DNA from 4 places in the Pseudofrankia sp. DC12 genome. Region 1 is predicted to be linked to each of the others. Evidence: predicted binding sites of a transcription regulator. Region 1 holds the regulator's gene; each other region holds the start of a gene.
What was found. Region 1 encodes LexA, which represses DNA repair genes until DNA is damaged. Its sites were predicted from a motif close to CGAACNNNNGTTCG; they were not measured.
Positions count from the first base shown of each region.

Region 2: FRADC12_RS24880 (HNH endonuclease signature motif containing protein) is a predicted target of LexA. The motif match lies at 3,133-3,146, and genes of this name have one in related genera.
Region 3: FRADC12_RS25540 (alpha-ketoglutarate-dependent dioxygenase AlkB) is a predicted target of LexA. The motif match lies at 3,252-3,265, and genes of this name have one in related genera.
Region 4: ruvC (crossover junction endodeoxyribonuclease RuvC) is a predicted target of LexA. The motif match lies at 3,035-3,048, and genes of this name have one in related genera.

Region 1 is NZ_KQ031391.1:1,754,663-1,759,248, reverse strand. It holds gene hflX (GTPase HflX) at 1-875, shown strand, start outside; gene FRADC12_RS07075 (ATP-binding protein) at 993-2,258, opposite strand; gene lexA (transcriptional repressor LexA) at 2,654-3,490, opposite strand; gene FRADC12_RS07065 (hypothetical protein) at 4,066-4,419, shown strand.
Region 2 is NZ_KQ031391.1:6,157,963-6,162,548, forward strand. It holds gene FRADC12_RS24860 (DUF302 domain-containing protein) at 1-290, shown strand, start outside; gene FRADC12_RS24865 (NAD(+)/NADH kinase) at 341-1,297, shown strand; gene FRADC12_RS24870 (M24 family metallopeptidase) at 1,352-2,065, shown strand; gene FRADC12_RS24875 (helix-turn-helix domain-containing protein) at 2,145-2,510, shown strand; gene FRADC12_RS24880 (HNH endonuclease signature motif containing protein) at 3,350-4,586, shown strand, end outside.
Region 3 is NZ_KQ031391.1:6,305,778-6,310,363, reverse strand. It holds gene FRADC12_RS25550 (phosphatase PAP2 family protein) at 249-1,301, shown strand; partial or broken gene FRADC12_RS34575 (AAA family ATPase) at 1,588-2,952, opposite strand; gene FRADC12_RS25540 (alpha-ketoglutarate-dependent dioxygenase AlkB) at 3,279-4,106, shown strand; gene FRADC12_RS33540 (hypothetical protein) at 4,543-4,586, shown strand, end outside.
Region 4 is NZ_KQ031391.1:5,871,836-5,876,421, forward strand. It holds gene FRADC12_RS23655 (hypothetical protein) at 1-192, shown strand, start outside; gene pdxS (pyridoxal 5'-phosphate synthase lyase subunit PdxS) at 435-1,394, shown strand; gene pdxT (pyridoxal 5'-phosphate synthase glutaminase subunit PdxT) at 1,441-2,043, shown strand; gene FRADC12_RS23670 (YebC/PmpR family DNA-binding transcriptional regulator) at 2,237-2,992, shown strand; gene ruvC (crossover junction endodeoxyribonuclease RuvC) at 3,243-3,767, shown strand; gene ruvA (Holliday junction branch migration protein RuvA) at 3,764-4,381, shown strand; gene ruvB (Holliday junction branch migration DNA helicase RuvB) at 4,424-4,586, shown strand, end outside.

The DNA of each region.
Region 1 (4,586 bases):
GGCTGCGCGGCTGGGGTGAGTCGATGTCCCGGCAGGCGGCCTCTGGTGGGCGCGCGCCCATCGGTACCCGCGGGCCCGGCGAGACGAAGATCGAGACCGACCGCCGCCGGCTGCGTGCCCGGATCGCCAAGCTGCGCCGGGAACTGCGCGAGATGGAGACCGTCCGCGAGACCAAGCGGTCGTCGCGGCGGCGCGGTGCAGTGCCGTCGGTCGCGATCGCCGGCTACACCAACGCGGGCAAGTCGTCGCTGCTCAACCGGCTGACCGGCGCGGGGGTGCTGGTCGAGGACTCCCTGTTCGCGACCCTGGACCCGACGGTGCGCCGCGCGACCCTGCCCGACGGGCGGGCGTTCACGCTGACCGACACGGTCGGCTTCGTCCGTCACCTGCCACACCAGATCGTGGAGGCGTTCCGCTCCACGCTGGAGGAGGTCGCCGACGCGGACCTGATCCTGCACGTGGTCGACGGCTCGCACCTCGACCCGGTCGGGCAGATCTCGGCGGTGCGCGAGGTCCTGAACGACATCGACGCGGGTGACGTGCCCGAGCTGGTCGTCGTCAACAAGACGGACATCGCCGACAAGACGACCGTCGCGGCCATCAAGCGGATCGCGCCGGACGCGGTGTGTGTCTCAGCCCGGACGGGAGCGGGGATCGCCGAGCTGGTCGAGGCCCTCGCGGGCCGCGTCCCGCACCCGCAGGTAGAGGTCGACGTCGTCGTCCCGTACAACCGGGGTGACCTGGTCGCCCGGATCCACAAGTCCGGCGAGGTCCTGCACCAGGAGCACACCGCTGCCGGCACGGAGCTGCGCGCCCGGGTCTCGGCCGCCCTCGCGGCCGACCTCGACGCCTACAGCCAGCCGGCGCGGGTCTGAGCCGACCGCGCCGCGAAGCCGGCTCCGCCCGTCCGCCTGTCCCTCGGCTGACGAACGGGGCCGGCTTCGTCGTGCATCCGGATCGTTCGTCGCCGGAGTGAGAACGCCGTCGACCGGTCAGAGGTCTGGCCGCGCTGTCCAGAGCGCCGAGATCGGGACGGCCCGCAGGCGCGGGCCGAAGCGCAGGACCTCCGGACCGGCGTAGAGGACGTATCCGGCGTGAAAGCGGCCGCCGATCTGGTCGGCCAGCCGGCGCAGTCCGCGGAAGTCGTCCGTGCGTACCGTCTCGGCTGCCTTCACCTCGACCCCGACGATCTCCCCGGACGCCCGCTCGAGCACCGCGTCGACCTCGTTGCGGTCCCGGTCCCGGTAGTGGAAGAGCGAGACCGGCTCCTGGGCCCAGGTCAGCTGCCGGGCCAGCTCGCCCAGGACGAAGTTCTCGATCAGCGGGCCGACGTTCGCCGTCGGGTGGGACGCCCGGCGCGGCGACATACCGGTCAGGTGCCCCGCGAGGCCGGAGTCGACAAATATGATCTTCGGTGTCGCGACGGCGCGCGTGGTCAGATTGCTCGACCAGGCCGGAATTCGCTGGACGACGTAGGAGAGTTCCAGCGCGGCAAGGTGCCTGCGGACGGTGGTGGCCGGCACCGCGAGGTCATTGCCTAGCCGGTTCGGAACCAGAAGACCACCCGCCGTCGCCGCCAGCGCCTGAACAAGCTGGCGCAGTTCCACCGTTCGTTCGATCTCGGAAATCTGGCGAATATCGCGTTCGATGAGGTCCGAGATGTACGACTCGAAGAACCGGGCCCGCCGGCGCAGGTCCTCGCGGCGCACGGCCTCGGGGTAACCGCCGCGCAGCGCCCGCTCGACGTAGTCGTTCCGATCAAGGGTGCCGTGGGCAAGCCATGGCTCGTCCTGCGAGAAGACGGCATCGACGAACGCGTCGGGGCCGCCGTCGATCTCGCCCTGGGCAAGCGGCCATAGCTCCACGGTCTCCGACCGGCCCGGCAGGATATCCGGAATGCCCTTCATTCCCCACAGGCGCGCGGAGCCGGTGAGCAGGTAGCGCCCGGGACGGGGGTCGCGGTCCACCTTCGACTTGATCGCGAGCAGAAGATCCGGGGCTCGCTGGATCTCATCGATCATCAGCAGCCCGTCCGCGTTGACGAAGCCAACAGGGTCCGCCAGGGCCGCGGCCCGCACCGCGTCATCGTCCAGGTAGTAGGTTCTCGCCTCGCCGTGCGCCTCGACGGCGAGGCGCGCGAGCGTGCTCTTTCCGACCTGGCGCGCACCGGTCACGACGACGACCCGCGTATCCGCCAGCGCGGCGGACACCAACGCCTCCGCGTGCCTCGGGAAGAGCTCAATTCTCAGCTGCGACACCGCCACCACCGCCGTCCCTCACCGCCAGGCCGCCGGTCGATTCTCTCATGATCGACGGTCGATCTGCCGTCATGGTCACGGTCGATCTGCCGTCATGATCACGGTCAGTCTGCCGGCCTGGTCGCGGTGGATCCGGCGCGCCGATCGGAGACGGGCGCCGGCTGGTCTGGGCAGGCCGCAGACGAACAAGGGCGAGGCGTCGGGCCGGCGGAGCGCCTGGCCGACGCGGCTGCCGGCGGTGGTGCGCCGGGCGGAAGGACCTCTGCTGAGCGGAGCGTCCGGTCGGCGGCCCACCTGGCGGGCAGTGTGCCCGGACGACGTGCCGTCTGGCGGCGGAGCGCCCGGTCGGCGCGCGCCAGCGCCGTTCCGGACGCTCCTTCGCGCCCGCGGCGGGCCTAGACCCGCCGCATCACCGCCACGACGCGGCCGAGGATGGTGGCGTCGTCGCCCGCGATGTCGTGGAACGCGGGGTTCTCCGGCTGCAGCCAGACATGGCCGTCGTCGTGGCGGCGGAAGCGCTTGACGGTCGCCTCGCCGTCGATCATCGCGGCGACGATCTCGCCGTTCTCGGCCACCGGCTGCTGGCGGACGGCGACCAGGTCCCCGTCGCAGATCGCCGCGTTGATCATCGACTCACCGACGACGCGCAGCAGGAACAGCGTGCCCTCGCCCACGATCTCCCGGGGCAGCGGCAGCACGTCCTCGACGGCCTGCTCGGCCAGGATCGGCCCACCGGCCGCGATCCGCCCGACCAACGGCAGGTAGGCCGTGGCCGCCGCCAGCTGGACGTTCTCGTCGTCGTCGGCGCGCACGCCGTCGTCCGGGCCGAGGGTGTGGACCCGCAGGGGGGCTCGGCCCCGGCCCGCGGCCACGGCGGGCCGGGTCTTCGGCAGCGGCCGGATCGGCGGCTCGCCCTCGGAGGTGACGACCTCGATCGCCCGCGGCCGGTTCGGGTCGCGGCGCAGGAAACCCTTGTCCTCCAGCATCTTCAGCTGGTGCGCGACGCTGGACGTGCTGGTCAGCCCGACTGCTTCGCCGATCTCCCGGACACTCGGCGGGTAGCCGCGGCGCTCGACGGCATCACGGATCACCTCGAGAACCTTGCGTTGCCGGGTCGTGAGACCCTGCTCGTCGACGGGGCCGTCGGGGAAGTCGCGCACGGTCCCGCCGGCCTCACCGCGTCCGGCGGACGGGCGACCGGCTCTGCGCGGTCCCCTTCCCTGCGTGGTCATGGCGTTGGCACTCCTAGCCTCGAGGTCATGGCGACCGTTCTCCTTCGTCGAGCTCGTCGAGCGAGGCTCGACATCGGGGACCCGGAGCGCCTCCCGGCGTGTCCGGATCGAACGCCCGCCGGGGGCGGGCCGTCGGCACCTGGGCCGGCGAGCCCGACCAGAACGGGCGCCGCAGGCTTCGGCGCCGCGGCCCGGCCGCGCCACCACACCAGACCGGCGGCCGGCGCCCCCGACCGTCGAGGATCTCCGGGGAGGCATCTGGGTGGAGCTGGGCGGATCGGTGCTGCTGCGCGCGTCATGCCTGATCGTGATGACCGTAGCCGGACGACGTCGGAATCTCAAACACGCGTTCGAGCGTGTCCGCGTGGCTTGCCGGGCTTATGCGTGTAAGAATCGACCATCAGTTCGAATCGCACCCTGCCCCAGTACCGGCCACCGCCGCATGTCGACCTTGGGTTAGCGTCGTCGGTGGTCCGCGATGTCTGCCCGGGGAACATCTCCCCGGACCCCCGAGTTGGTTGAGCTTCGCTCGACGAGCGCAGCCGGGTCGCTGGCCCGGCCGCTAGGAGGTTGGCATGACGAACCCGCGTGGGGCCACGACGATCCAGGGGCGCCCTGCCCCGGTAGGTCCCGACGGCGCCCAAGTAATCAGTCTTCCCGTCCCGACGCGTCGGCGCCCTGGCCGCGTGCCCGCGCCGGCGGCACTGGTACAGAGCCCGCTGGCGCGTGCGGCGGCGGCCGAGCACCCCGTGGCCGGCGTCCGGCCGCCGCGCCGCCGGGCTGGCGGCAAGTCCCAGGCCACGCCCGCGCTGCGGCTCACCAGCCGCGGTCGCGTCGTGGCCGCCTTCGTCCTTGGCCTGGCGCTCTGGGGCGCCGCGAGCGCCGGCTGGCTCGGCGTCACCTGGCTCCTCGCCGTTTCCGGCCACTGACCTAAGCCGCTCGCAAGCCCGTGCCTCACGCCCCCTGTCGGGCTCGGGGGCGAGGCGGGCTTGTGGTCGTGGCCTGGTCAAGCCAGCCGGTCCATCCGGCTTCCGTGGAGCTGCCGCGGGCCGGGAGAGCCACTCCGTGCCGCCCGCGCCCGCCCCGGCACCGCTGG
Region 2 (4,586 bases), 4.4 Mb from region 1:
TCCCTTGGCGGTGCACCGAGTACCTGATGGGCAACCAGACCATCGCCGCGCGCATGTATCGCCACGACCCGGCGGTCATGCTGTACGCGCCGCTGCGCGTCACGATCCACACCCGGCCCGACGGCGCGGGTTGCGTCGGGATCGACCGGCCCGGCGCCCAGCTCGGGAGCTTCGGCGATCCGCGGATCGCCTCGGTCGGCCTCGAGCTGGACCGGAAGGTGGCCCAGCTGCTCGAGGCGATCGGCGTCCCGGCGCCGAGCGAGCTCACCGCCGATGACCGCCCGGCGTGACCCGACCAGTGAGTCTCCCGACGCCGGCCTCGCCGGTCACGGTCGGAATCGTGTTGCACCCGCGTCGCGACTCGGCCGAGGCCGTGGGTGCCATCCTCGACTGGGCCGCCGGCATCGGCGCCCAGGTGCTGGGCGTCGACGAGGAGATCAGCCGGCTGCGGTGCGCCGCCCTGCCGGTGGCCGCGGCGGAGCTGGGCGTTCGCAGCGACCTGATCGTGAGCCTCGGCGGCGACGGCACCATGCTGCGGGCGATGCGGCTGGCCGACGGCGGCTCGGCGCCCGTGCTCGGCGTCAACCTCGGCAAGCTGGGCTTCCTGCCCGAGGTCGACGTGCCCGACCTTCCCGCCGCGCTGCGCGCGATCGACCAGCGGGAGTACACGACCGAGCCCCGTCTGGCCGTCGACGCCGAGCTGTGCGGCCGGACCGTCAGCGCGTTCAACGACGTCGCCGTCGTGCGGGTGCCCGGCCACGGCGGCAGCGCCGCGGTCTGCCTGCGGGTCGACGGCCGGCCGTTCGTCAGCTACGCCGCCGACGCGGTCGTCGTCGCGACCCCGACCGGGTCGACCGCGTACAGCTTCTCCGCCGGCGGGCCGATCGTGAGCCCGTCGGTCGAGGCGCTGCTCGTCACTCCGGCGGCCCCGCACTCGGCGTTCAACCGTGGCCTCGTGCTGTCGGTGCGGGACGACCTGGCACTGGAGGTCCTGCCGGCGAGCGGCCGGCTCGCGGTCGAGGTCGACGGCCGGGTCTGCGGCTATGTCGAGCCCGGTGCCACCATCAGCCTGCGCTCCCGGCCCGGCGCCGCCCACGTCGTGCGGCTGGGTCGGATGACGTTCTACGAACGTGCGCGGCGCAAGCTGCGGCTGGTGGGCTCCGCCGAGGTCGAACCCGCGCCGGCCGGCGCCCGCGGCGGCCAGCCCACCGACTCGGCTGGTCATACCCGATCGCTGGGAAGCTCTGGCCACTCGTCGCCACCGGGTATGACTCGCTCCGGGCCGGCGGGAGTCTGACCAGTCGTTGTCCGCTTTCGGGCCTGGTCGGCCCGCTGTTGCTACTTTTCGAGAGTGACCGACCTGACCGAGGACGCGCGGGCCGCGCGGCTGCTGGACGCCGAGGCCAAGGCGGTCGAGCTTTTCGCCGCCGTCGAGCGGCGCGGCCTCCTCGCGCCCGGCGTGACCGAGGAACAGGCGAGCGACGCGATCCGTGACCTGGCCGCGGAGCTGTTCGGCGTGAGCCGGCACTGGCACAAGCGGATCGTGCGGGCCGGGCCCAACACCCTGCTGCCCTACGCCGAGAACCCGCCGAAACGCGCGATCGGCGCCGACGACATCGTGTTCTGCGACTTCGGGCCGATCTTCGAGGACTGGGAGGCCGATTTCGGCCGGACCTACGTCCTGGGTGACGACCCGGCCAAGTGGCGCCTGTGTGCGGCGTTGCCCGAGGTCTGGGCGGCCGGCCGGGAGTACTTCCAGACCCATCCCGACGTGACGGGCGAACAGCTGTTCGCCCACCTCGGCTGGCTCGCCGAACAGGCCGGCTGGGAGTTCGGCGGCCCGATCGGCGGCCATCTGATCGGGCAGTTCCCGCACGACCGGATCCCCGGGAACAAGGTCGAGCTGTACGTCACCCCCGGCTCCGACAAGCCCATGCGCCGCACCGACCAGGCCGGACGCCCTTGTCACTGGATCCTTGAGGTCCACCTCGTCGACCGGGACCGCCAGATCGGCGGATTCCACGAGCAGCTCCTCGACCTCGGCGACGGCGTCTCGCCCGGCTGACCGGTCTGCTTCCCGCGGTCGGCGGTCGGCGGGGTCCGGAACTTGCGGCGCTGGACGGTAGGCCGACTCGCCGGCGGCCGTGTTCGAGGCCGAGATCGTCCGCCGCGGCCGACGGGACGGTCTGACCGACCTGTTGACACCCTCCGCGCTCGCCGGCATCCAGGCCGGGGCGCCGGTGGCCCAGGTCGCCAGGACCGCGGCGCTCAGCGAGCGCCAGCTCCTGCGCCGCTGCCAGCTCGCCGTCGGCTACGGGCCGAAGACCCTCGCCCGGATCGTCCGCTTCCGCCGCGCGGTATCCCTCGCCCCCACCGGTGCACCGTTCGCCACCGTGGCCGCCGCCGGCTACGCCGACCAGGCCCACCTCGCCCGCGAGGCGCGAGCCCTCGGCGGCGCGCCGCTCGGCGAGTTGGTCGCAGCGGCGGCACCACCCGTGGCGGCAGGCTGACGGCGGCCGCCGGCTACGCGGACCAGGGCGCTTTGCTGACGTCGGCCGCTGGTTTCGCGGACCGTGTGCGCCTTGCCTTTGAGCCTTGCGTTCTCGGCGGTATGCCGCTCGGACCGCAGCCCCGCCCGTCGAACAGCCTGACGGTCCCCAGACGGCGGACGTGGTCTTCAATGGTTGGCCGTCGACGTTCCCGCCGCCATCGGCAGTCCGGTTCGCTTGACGTCGTGCCAGATGAGCATTCGTGGGGCTGCTTCGGCGGCCCAGGAACCAGTCGAGCGGGGTTTCTCAAGTCGGCCGTCGCTTCGTCGATGGCCGCCGCTCAGGGGGAGCATTGCCCCGCAGGTCCAGATGCATTGAAACCAGCCCTATACTCAAATACTCAGGGAGCCGCCGAATAATGACGTGCATCTAGGAAATCGAGAGGATGTCGCAGGTCGCAGGGGCGTTCGCGACCAGAAGCGCAGAAATGATCTTGACTCCGCTCAAGCCAACCCGTTCATGCTGCCACCCGCCATCACCTCCACTGCCACGGTGAATATATGGCGGAGAGATCAGCTTCAGTCTGGGAGTTGTCCACAGGTCCCGCTCCGACGGTTTGCGGCTGAGCGGGAAACCGCTAGGTTGGACGCATGTTCGATACGTTGGACGGCCCTGATCCGTCGCTCGCAATGTCATCGAGCCTATTTTCACCGCCTCCGTCGTCGCCGCGTTCAGCGTCGTCGCTCCTGTTGTCGTCGTCCGAACTGCCACAGCCTCGCGTTTCACAGGCCCCGTCGTCGCCGTTGCCTTCGTCGAGAGCCTTTTCGGCCTCTCCTCCGAATCGCCTCCCGGGTACACCCGTGTTCCACCAGTCACCTGTCCATCAGGGGGCCATCGGCCCGCCGGGCGACGATGGACTCGCTGGTGTCCCGTCCCCCGAGGGCGTTCTGGCGGTCGATGGCGACCGGGTCGGTGATCTGCTCGGCCGGCTGGGGTTGGTCGACGGGGTGTTCGACGAGGTGCTGGCCGGGCTGGCCTCGTGTGACGCGTCGGCGACGTTGACGCTGGCGGCCAGGTTGGCGCGGCTGACCGCCCGGTTGGAAGGCCTGACGATCCACACCCAGATGCACCTCGCTCGCCAGCGCCCCGCCAACCCGGCCGGGGGAGACGGCGAGCCGGGTGACCCGTACTCGCCGTTCGCCGCCGACGAACTCGCCGCCGAACTGGGCCAGTCCCCACGCACGATGTCCAGCCGGCTCACCACCGCCTGGGAGATCGCCCACGAACTCCCCGCCGCCCTTGCCGACCTGACCGCCGGGATGCTCGACCACACCCGCCTCACCGCGCTGCACCAACTCACCCGCTGCCTCACCACCGCGCAGCGCGCCACCATCGAGGCCGCCATGCTCGCCGGCAGCCGGCTGGCCTCCCCACCCCAATGGCGCCGCAAGATCCACCGACTCGTCTCCCGGCTCGACCCACAGGCCGCCGCGAAACGCCGCCGCCACGCCCACACCCAACGCAGCATCAGCCTTCAACCTCTCGAAGACGGCATGGCCCTGCTCACAGCCGTTCTCCCGGCCGAAGACGCCCAGGCGATCTACGACCGGATCCACCAGATCGCCAGGTCCGACGCCCCCGTGGCCGGCGACACCCGGCCGATCGACGCCCGCCGCGCCGACGTCCTCACCGCACTGCTCCTCGGCAACCGCCGCGAACACGTCAGCGTCGAACTCCAGGTCATCGCCCCTGTCGGAACCCTGGCCGGACTCGACGACAACCCGGCCGAACTCGCCGGCTACGGCCCCATCCCCGCCCACGTCGGCCGCGCACTCGCCGCCGACGCCCACTGGCGCCGCGTCCTCACCGACCCCACCACCGGCACCGTCCTCGACCTCGGCCACCGCCGAGTCCCCACCCCAGCACTCGCCCGCCTCATCCGCCACCAACAAACCCGCTGCCTCTTCCCCGGCTGCGGCATGCCCGCCACCCACACCGACATCGACCACACCATCGACCACGCCCACGGCGGCCACACCGCCCTCGACAACCTGGGCCTTCTATGTAGGCACCACCACCGCGCCAAACACCGAGCAA
Region 3 (4,586 bases), 4.6 Mb from region 1:
CCCGCTCGTCACCTCGGCCCGACAGCCAGGCCGGACGCGCTGGCGGCCTCCGGGCGGACGGCTCGCCTGTCGCGCAGACCACAGCGGGAAGGGGGGCCTAGCCCCATGGGCGACGGGGGTCACATGGCCTTTGCTGGGACTAAATCGGCCGATGGCCGGTCTTTAGCTTTGTCAAGTCCTCTGCCATGCCCACCTCGCCGTCGGGCGGGCCGCCTCGGCCCGCCGCCGCAGTCCTGAGGAGGTCCCCAGTGGTCATCGCGACGAACGACGTCGCCGGTTCGGCGCAGCCCCCGCCCCGTCCCGAGGGCTCCCGGGCCGGCGGCAGTCCGCCGGCGGAACGCGAGCCCGGTGAGAAAGCGGGCGACCAGCAGGACCCGAAAGCCAAGGCGGCGACCGGACGGCCGGTCGCGGCGGAACGGCTGCCGCGCTGGTGGGTCGAGCTTCTCGCCATCGCCTCGCTGTACGGGCTTTACACCGGCATCCGGGGCATCAAGAGCGACGATCTCGGCACGGCCGACCAGACGGCCCGGCGACTGCTGCACTTCGAGCAGGTCTGGCACCTGAACCCGGAGCACCCGCTCAACAACCTGCTCCTGCACGTGACGGCGCTCGCGGTACCGGCCTGCTACTTCTACGCGACGCTGCACTACATCCTCACGCCTGCCGTGCTGGCCTGGATGTACCGCCGGAACCCGGCGCACTACCGGCGGGCGCGCAGCACGATCCTGCTGACGACGATCCTCGGCCTCGTCGGCTTCTGGCTGCTGCCGACGACACCACCGCGGCTGCTGGCCGGCGCGGGGTTCCACGACACGATGGCCCAGGTCAGCGACTGGGGCTGGTGGGGCGAGGACGCGAGCGCGCCGCGCGGCCTCGGCGGCCTGACCAACCAGTACGCGGCGATGCCGTCGCTGCACTGCGCGTGGGCGCTCTGGTGCGGCTTCCTGATCGCCCGGCTCGCCCGCCGGCCAGTGGTCCGGGTGCTGGGAGTCTGCTACCCGCTTCTCACGACGCTGGTCGTCATGTCGACGGGCAACCACTACTTCCTCGACGCCGTCGGCGGCATCATCGACCTGACGCTCGCCGCAGGGATCGTGCTGCTGGTCGGCCGGGTCGTACCGCGGCGCCCGTCTCGCGCGCCCGGCGCCGGCACGGGGACACCGGCGCAGACCACCCCGCAGCTGCCCGCGCAGGGGCTGGCGGCGGTAGCCGGGCGGCCGGCGGGCCGCATTCCGGTCGGCGGTCACCGGCTGGCCTGGAACACCCGGCCGGCGCCTGCTCCCGGGCCCGCGCCTGGCTGAACTGCTCGGGCCGAGCGGCTCCAGTCGGGCGGCCCAGCCCGCCCGGCGCCGCGTGGTCCAGACCGCCCGGCCGATCTACCCGAAGGGAAGGCATCTCGATGTCCGACGAAGCCCAGCTCCGTTCTCGCGGCGCTCAGCCGCTCACATGACCTCCTGAGCGCCGCGACGGCGGGGCTCGACGGCGCCGCGCTGCGCGGGCCGTCGTACGCATCCGAGTGGACGATCGCGCAGGTACTCCAAACATCAACAACTGCTGGCCCAGACAGAGCTGCGGCTGCGGCTGGCCAACCGCGCCCTGTTCGAGCAGTCGGGTCGCCTCGGCGCAGACCAGCGCGTGGGTGAGCACGCCGCGCTCGCGCAGCCGGGCCTCGAACGCCTCGACGGCGGCCCAGACCCGAGCCCGCTGCGGCGCGGTCAGCGGCTTCCCCCGGCCGGCCCTGGACGCGGCCTGGTAGCCGGCGAGGCCGGTGATCCCGTTGCCGAGGATCACCTGGCGCCACTCGTCGGCGACGAACCGGTCCCCGAACGGCAGTCCGTGGCCGTCGATCACCTCCTTCCAGAGGTCGCGCTCGTCGTCGCCCTGGATGAGGGGCGGCGGGGCGCCGTGAACGGACCGCCAGACCTGGTTGGCGACCTGGTCCACGGTCGCGGACCGCGACCCGGTCCCGGATCTGCGCCGAGCTCTCCAGCAGCGCGAGGTTGGTCTGCAGCGTCGCGGTCAGCGTCCCGGTGAAGGTCGTCAGCAGGACCGGGCCCTCACCCGCGGCGGCCAGGTGGCGGGCCCGGTGGAGCGCGACGACGGTCTTGCCGGTGCCCGGGCCGCCGGTGACCCGCGCCGGACCTCGGTAGCGGGCGTGGCGACCTTGAACTGGACCGGGTGCAGGTAGACCCGCCACAGGTCGAACGGGTGGTTGAGCACTTCGAGAAGCTCCACCGGGCCCGAGACCAGCACCACCCGGTCCTGGCTGCGTTCCACGGCGGCCGCCACGTCCTCCGGGTCGAACGCGCCGGCGGCACCGGCGGGGCTCACCGGCTCGTCCAACCCGCTGACGGTCGGTACGGCCGCGGCGATCTCCTGCCAGACGTCGTCCGGCGACAGGCCGGCGGCGAGCCCGTAGAGCACGGTCCACTGGCTTTCCGGGAGGAAGGCCTGCGCGGTCTCGAGCTGGGCGACGTCCGTCACGGCGCGGGCGAAGGCGAGAGTCTGCTCGTCCACGCCGAGCCGTCGCAGCGTCGTGGCGGCGACGTCGGCGAACAGCGGGCGCGTCCCACCGCCCCCGCGCCGGGCCGAGCGGTCCAACTCCGGCAGCGTCGTGTCGAGGGCGACGCTGTCGCGGATCTCGATGCGGCCGGTGGCCGAGTTCACCGACACCCTGCGCCGCTGGGCCCACGCATAGGCCTCTTCGTGCGGCAGCACTTTCAACAAGGTGTAGTGGTCACCGCGGTCCGGCGCGACGACTCCGCGCCAGAACTGGTCGATCCTGATAGTGCGCAGCCGATCGTCCCGAGCATTGCTGATCTTCTCCAGATGCAGGCCGGCGTGGGTGGCCTGCTGGAACTTCGCGAACGTGTCGGAGATCTTTTGTTGAACGGGCTTGTCGAGTCGCGCGAAGTCCAACAGGAAGTCCTTGTCGATGCCCAGCCGAGCCACCGCGCGTCCCCTTTGGTCTCGTCATCGGCAAGTCCACGCCCCGGGGCGGCTCAGCCTGCGGGCAGGACCTCATGACGGCCATCGCACGCCGATCCGGGCGGGTTCCCTGAGACCGACGAGCGGAAACCTCGTTTCCCCACCGGACGTGCCATCTCAGTCAACGTCGCTGTCTGATCACGCGATTCGGCACGCAGTTCCCCGGCTCTCCGGTCCGTGCCGGTCCACCGTGGTCCGCGCCGCTTGGCGGCCGGTGACCCGCCCGGACCCGTCCTCGGCCTGGATGTCACGGGCGCGCCGATCGAACACATGTTTGATATCCTGGGCGGGTGGCTGGCACCCCGTTCCAGGCGTCGCTGCTCGACGCCGCGACGTCGGTGGAGATCGGTCCCGTCGCGGCCGGGCTGACCAGGCACCCCCTCGCCGGCGGCGTCTGGGTCGACATCCGGCGGCGCTGGGTGACGGGAGCGGACGCGCTGTTCGAGCGCCTGCGTGCCGAGGTTCCGTGGCGGGCCGAACGGCGGCCGATGTATGACCGGACGGTCGACGTCCCGCGGCTGCTGTCCTTCTACGCGGCGGACGAGCCGCTGCCCGACGAGGCGCTCGACGAGGCCAGGGCGGCGCTCGACGAGCACTACGCCGCCGAGCTCGGCGAACCGTTCGCCACCGTCGGGCTGGCCTTCTACCGCGACGGCCGCGACAGCGTCGCCTGGCACGGCGACCGCCTCGGCCGCGGCTCCACCCACGACACCATGGTCGCGATCCTCGTGCTCGGCGCCCCGAGACCGCTGCTCCTGCGCCCACGGCCAGGCAGCCCCGCGTCCCGGACGAGCATCCGTCCCGCCGCCGCCGGCGGCCCACCGGCCATCCCTGGCCTGCCCGACGCCAGCGCCTCGGCCGACAGTCCGTCCGGCATCGGTCTTTCAGCCGGCAACGCGTCCGCCAGCGGCCCGTCGAGCATCGGTGCCCCTTCGGCCGCCGGCAGCCCGTCCACCGCCGGAGGCGCGGCGGCCACGATCCGGTTCGAGCTGGGCCACGGTGACCTGCTCGTGATGGGTGGCTCCTGTCAACGGACCTGGGAGCACGCCGTCCCCAAGACCGCCCGCCCCGTCGGCCCTCGCATCAGCATCCAGTTCCGCCCCTACAACGTCCGTTAGGGCTTGACGCCACTCCACCCAAAGATCCAACGCGGTCCGCTCCTACACCGTGGCGCAAGATCCCCCAGTCCAACAACCAGGCTGTATGACTAGCAACCGCCCACGCAAATCAGCACCGTCCACTCCTACGCCGTGGCGCAAAACCGGCCTGCCCGGCGACCACGCCCGTCGGTCTGGGACCACCCGCGCAGGTCCAGCGCGTTCCAGTCCTACGCCATGGCGCAAAATCCGCCAGCCCAACAACCACGCTGTAGGACTCACATCGGCCCAGAGAGAGCACCAGGTCCGGTGACCAGGAACGAGCGGCGACCGCCGCCCAGGCGGTGTCCGCGCGGCGCTCGACCGCTGCGCGCTACCCGCGCGACCCGGGCCTCGCGGCGATGCTGGCCGCAGCAGCCGCAAGACGGTCGAGCACCCGTCGCTCGGGCCCCTCACCCTGGACCGCGATACCCTGCACGTGCCCGACGTCGACCGGTCGGT
Region 4 (4,586 bases), 4.1 Mb from region 1:
CTGGTGCGGGTGCTGCGGCTGGGGGGCCGCCGGCCGCTGCCGGCCTACTTCGAGATCGACGACGCGCTGCCTGTCTGGGTCGAGACGCCGGGTGCGCCGGCCGCCGAGGGCGTCCCGCTCCGGCGCCTGGCGGCCGACGCCGCGACGGCCCGCGGCGATGTGCCCGACACCCTGCCCGAGGCAGCCCCGTAGGACCGCGATAGCGCTACTCATCGGTTACCTGGAGTGGTACCTGCTGGGCTTCTTGGGGAGAAGGCGGGTCCGGCCGGCCGTACCATGGTGGAACAGGGGCAAGTGCCACCACCGAAGTCACACCAGTTGAGAGTCACAGCAGTTGAGCCACAGCACCTGAAGGCTCAGCACCTGAAGGCTCAGCACTAACTGATCGCTGACGAGACTGCCCGCCGTTGTCGATGTGAGAGAGACGGACCGCTATGTCTGCCGGAGTCACGCCCGCTGGAACGCCCACCGGAGCCACCGGGGCAGTGCCCGGCGGGCGACCCGGGCCGGCGCGAGAGGCCGGCACCGCGCGGGTGAAGCGGGGCATGGCCGAGATGCTCAAGGGCGGCGTCATCATGGACGTCGTCACCCCGGATCAGGCCAAGATCGCCGAGGATGCCGGCGCTGTCGCCGTGATGGCGCTGGAGCGCGTCCCGGCCGACATCCGGGCCCAGGGCGGCGTCTCCCGGATGAGCGACCCGGACATGATCCAGGGGATCATCGAGGCGGTCTCCATCCCGGTCATGGCCAAGGCCCGGATCGGCCACTTCGTCGAGGCCCAGGTGCTGCAGGCGCTCGGCGTGGACTACGTCGACGAGTCCGAGGTGCTCACCCCGGCCGACCCGCACCACCACATCGACAAGTGGGGCTTCACGGTCCCCTTCGTCTGTGGTGCCACCAACCTGGGCGAGGCGCTCCGGCGGATCTCCGAGGGCGCGGCGATGATCCGCTCGAAGGGTGAGGCGGGCACCGGCGAGGTCTCCAACGCCGTCGTGCACATGCGCACCATCCGAGGCGAGATCGCCCGGCTGTCCACGCTGCCGGCCGACGAGCTCTACTCGGCGGCGAAGGAGCTGCGCGCCCCGTATGACCTGGTGGCCGAGGTCGCCGCGCTCGGGACGCTGCCCGTCGTGCTCTTCACGGCCGGCGGCATCGCCACCCCGGCCGACGCGGCACTGATGATGCAGCTCGGCGCGGACGGTGTCTTCGTCGGCTCCGGCATCTTCAAGTCCGGCGACCCGGCGAAGCGGGCGCGGGCGATCGTCGAGGCCACGACGATGTACAACGACCCGGGCGTCATCGCCAAGGTCTCCCGGGGCCTCGGCGAGGCGATGGTCGGCATCAACGTCTTCGAGACCCCGAACGCCGCCCGGTTCGCGGACCGCGGCTGGTGACGGCGGGCGTGACGGCACGCCGCGCGCACCGCTCGGGGGTGGGTACATGACCTCGTGGCATCCCCGGGTTGGGGTGCTCGCGTTGCAGGGTGACGTGCGGGAGCACTCCCGGGCGCTGGCCGCGGTGGGCGCCGAGGCCGTGGAGGTACGGCGGCCGGCCGAGCTGGCCGCCGTCGACGGCCTGGTGCTGCCGGGTGGTGAGTCGACCACCATCGGCCGGCTGCTGAAGATCTTCGAGCTGCTCGAGCCGCTCCGGGATGCCGTCACGGATGGTCTTCCGGTGTACGGTTCGTGCGCTGGCATGATCCTGCTCGCGCGGGACGTGCTGGACGGCCGGCCCGACCAGCCGCTGATCGGTGGGCTCGACGTGGTCGTGCGGCGCAACGCCTTCGGGCGTCAGGTCGACTCGTTCGAGGCCGACCTCGACGTCGCCGGGGTCGACGGCCCGCCCGTGCACGCCGTGTTCATCCGCGCTCCGTGGGTGGAGAAGGCCGGCGACGCGGTGACGGTCCTGGCCCGGGTCGGAGAGCATCCGGTGGCCGTGCGGCAGGGGCACCTGCTGGCCACCTCGTTCCACCCCGAGCTGACCGGGGACACCCGGATGCACGAGCTGTTCGTCGAGATGGTTCAGGAGTCGGCGGCCGGCTAGCCGTGTTCGCTGCCCTTCGGGCAGCTTCCCGGTGGGCCGTCGCCAGATGTCTGCTCCGGGGGGCACCTCCCCCGACTGTCCGCCAGCGCGGCCAGGCGGGGACTCCGGTGTCGAGCTTCGCTCGACCAAGGGGTGCGATCATGAAGTCTCCCGCGCCGCGTACGGGCCGGGCCACGAAGTAGAGGGGCAGGGCATGAGCGGTCACTCCAAGTGGGCGACCACGAAGCACCAGAAGGCGGTCAAGGACGCCCGTCGGGGCAAGCTGTTCGCCAAACTGATCAAGACGATCGAGGTCGCGGCGAAGACCGGCGGCGGCGACCCCGCGGGCAACCCGACGCTCGCGGACGCGATCGCGAAGGCGAAGTCGCAGTCGGTGCCGAATGAGAACATCGACCGCGCCGTCAAGCGCGGCTCCGGTGAGCTCGGCGACGCCGTCAACTACGAGTCGATCACCTACGAGGCCTACGGCCCGAACGGGGTCGCGGTGATGGTCGAGTGCCTGACCGACAACCGCAACCGGGCCGCCTCGGACGTCCGGGTAGCGATCACCCGTAACGGCGGCACGGTCGCCGACCCGGGCTCGGTCGCCTACCTGTTCAACCGCAAGGGCGTCCTGCTGGTCACCAAGACCAAGGACCTGACCGAGGACGACGTGCTGCTGGCCGTGCTCGACGCCGGCGCCGACGAGGTCAACGACCTCGGCGAGGCGTTCGAGGTCATCTCCGAGGCGACCGACCTGCACGCGGTCCGGGTCGCGGCGACCGACGCCGGCCTGGTGATCGACTCGGCCGACATCTCGTGGCTGCCGAGCGTCAGCGTGCCGCTGGGGGCCGAGCCGGCCCGCAAGGTGCTCAAGCTCGTCGACGCGCTGGAGGACCTGGACGACGTCCAGTCCGTCTGGTTCAACGCCGACATCTCGGACGAGATCATGGAGCTGGTGGCCGGTTAGCCGCGTGTCGCGGATGTCCTGATGCGCCCCCCTCCTACACTCCGAACAGGCGTTCGTGTTGGCGGAGATGGGCGGTCATGCGGTCCGAGCTGGTGTGCCCCGTTCGCTGCCCTGGTCAGCTTCCCGAGGGCCGCGATGTCTGCCCGGGGGGCACCTCCCCCGACTGCCCGCCAGCGCGGCCAGCCGGGGATCCCGGGTTCCGGACCCCGATGTCGGAGTGCGCTCGACTGGTCCGGGAGGCTGAGGGGTCATGCGGGTACTAGGTGTCGATCCCGGGCTGACGAGATGTGGGCTCGGGGTGGTCGACGGTGGGGGTGCCGGGCGGCGGGCGACGCTCGTCGAGGTCGGGGTCGCGCGCACCCCGGCGGCCGACGACGTCGCCATCCGGCTGCGGGACATCTCGGTGGAGATCGAGGCGTGGCTCGACCGGCACCAGCCCCAGGCGGTCGCCGTCGAGCGGGTGTTCAGCCAGGCGAACGTGCGCACGGTGATGGGCACCGCCCAGGTCGGGGCCGTCGCGATCGTGCTCGCGGCGCGCCGCGGCCTGCCGGTCGCGCTCTACACCCCCAGCGAGGTCAAGGCCGCCGTCACCGGCAGCGGCCGTGCGGAGAAGGCCCAGGTGACCTTCATGATCTCCAGGCTGCTCGACCTGGACACCCCGCCACGACCGGCCGACGCCGCGGACGCGCTCGCTCTCGCGCTGTGCCACATCTGGCGTGGCCCAGCCCTCGCCCGGGTACGCGCCGCGGTGGCCGGCGGGGGAGCGCAGGCATGATCGCGTCGGTTGCGGGGACGGTGCTGTCGGTGTCGCCGACGGCGGCCGTCGTCGAGGTCGGCGGGGTGGGGCTGCTGGTCCAGTGCACCCCGGCGACGCTGGCCGGTCTCGCCGTCGGCGAGCCGGCCCGGCTCGCGACCGCGCTGGTCGTCAGGGAGACCGAGCTGACCCTCTACGGCTTCGCCGACGCGGACGAGCGTGACGTCTACGAGACCCTGCAGGGCGCGGCCGGCGTGGGCCCCAAGCTCGCCCAGGCGGTACTGGGCGTGCTCGCCCCGGACGAGGTGCGCCGGGCCGTGGCGGACGAGGACCTGGCGGCGCTGACCAGGGTGCCGGGCGTCGGCCGCAAGGGCGCTCAGCGCATCGTGCTCGACCTCAAGGACAAGCTCGGCCCGCCCGTCGGCGGCGGGCCCGCGCGCCCGGCCGCCGGGGGCCGGGTCCTGCCCTCGCCGCGCACTGCCCCCGAGCAGGTCACCGACGCGCTGGGCGGTCTCGGATACTCGACCCGGGAGGCCGAGGACGCCGTGGCGGCGGTGCTCGCCGGCGACGGCACCGACACCGACGACGTGTCGGCCCTGCTGCGCGCCGCGCTCGCCGTGCTGCGGCCCCGGTAGCCGGGACCACGGACCGGGACAACGAGCTGACGGGTGGCACGGATGGGTGAGGACGGGCTGGTCGCGGCGGCCGCCGACGCCGAGGAGCGTGCCTTCGAGGCGGGGCTGCGCCCGCGGACACTGGCGGAGTTCGTCGGTCAGCGCAAGGCCCGGGAGCAGCTTTCGATCATGCTGGCCGGGGCGCGCGGGCGAGGGCGACCGCCGG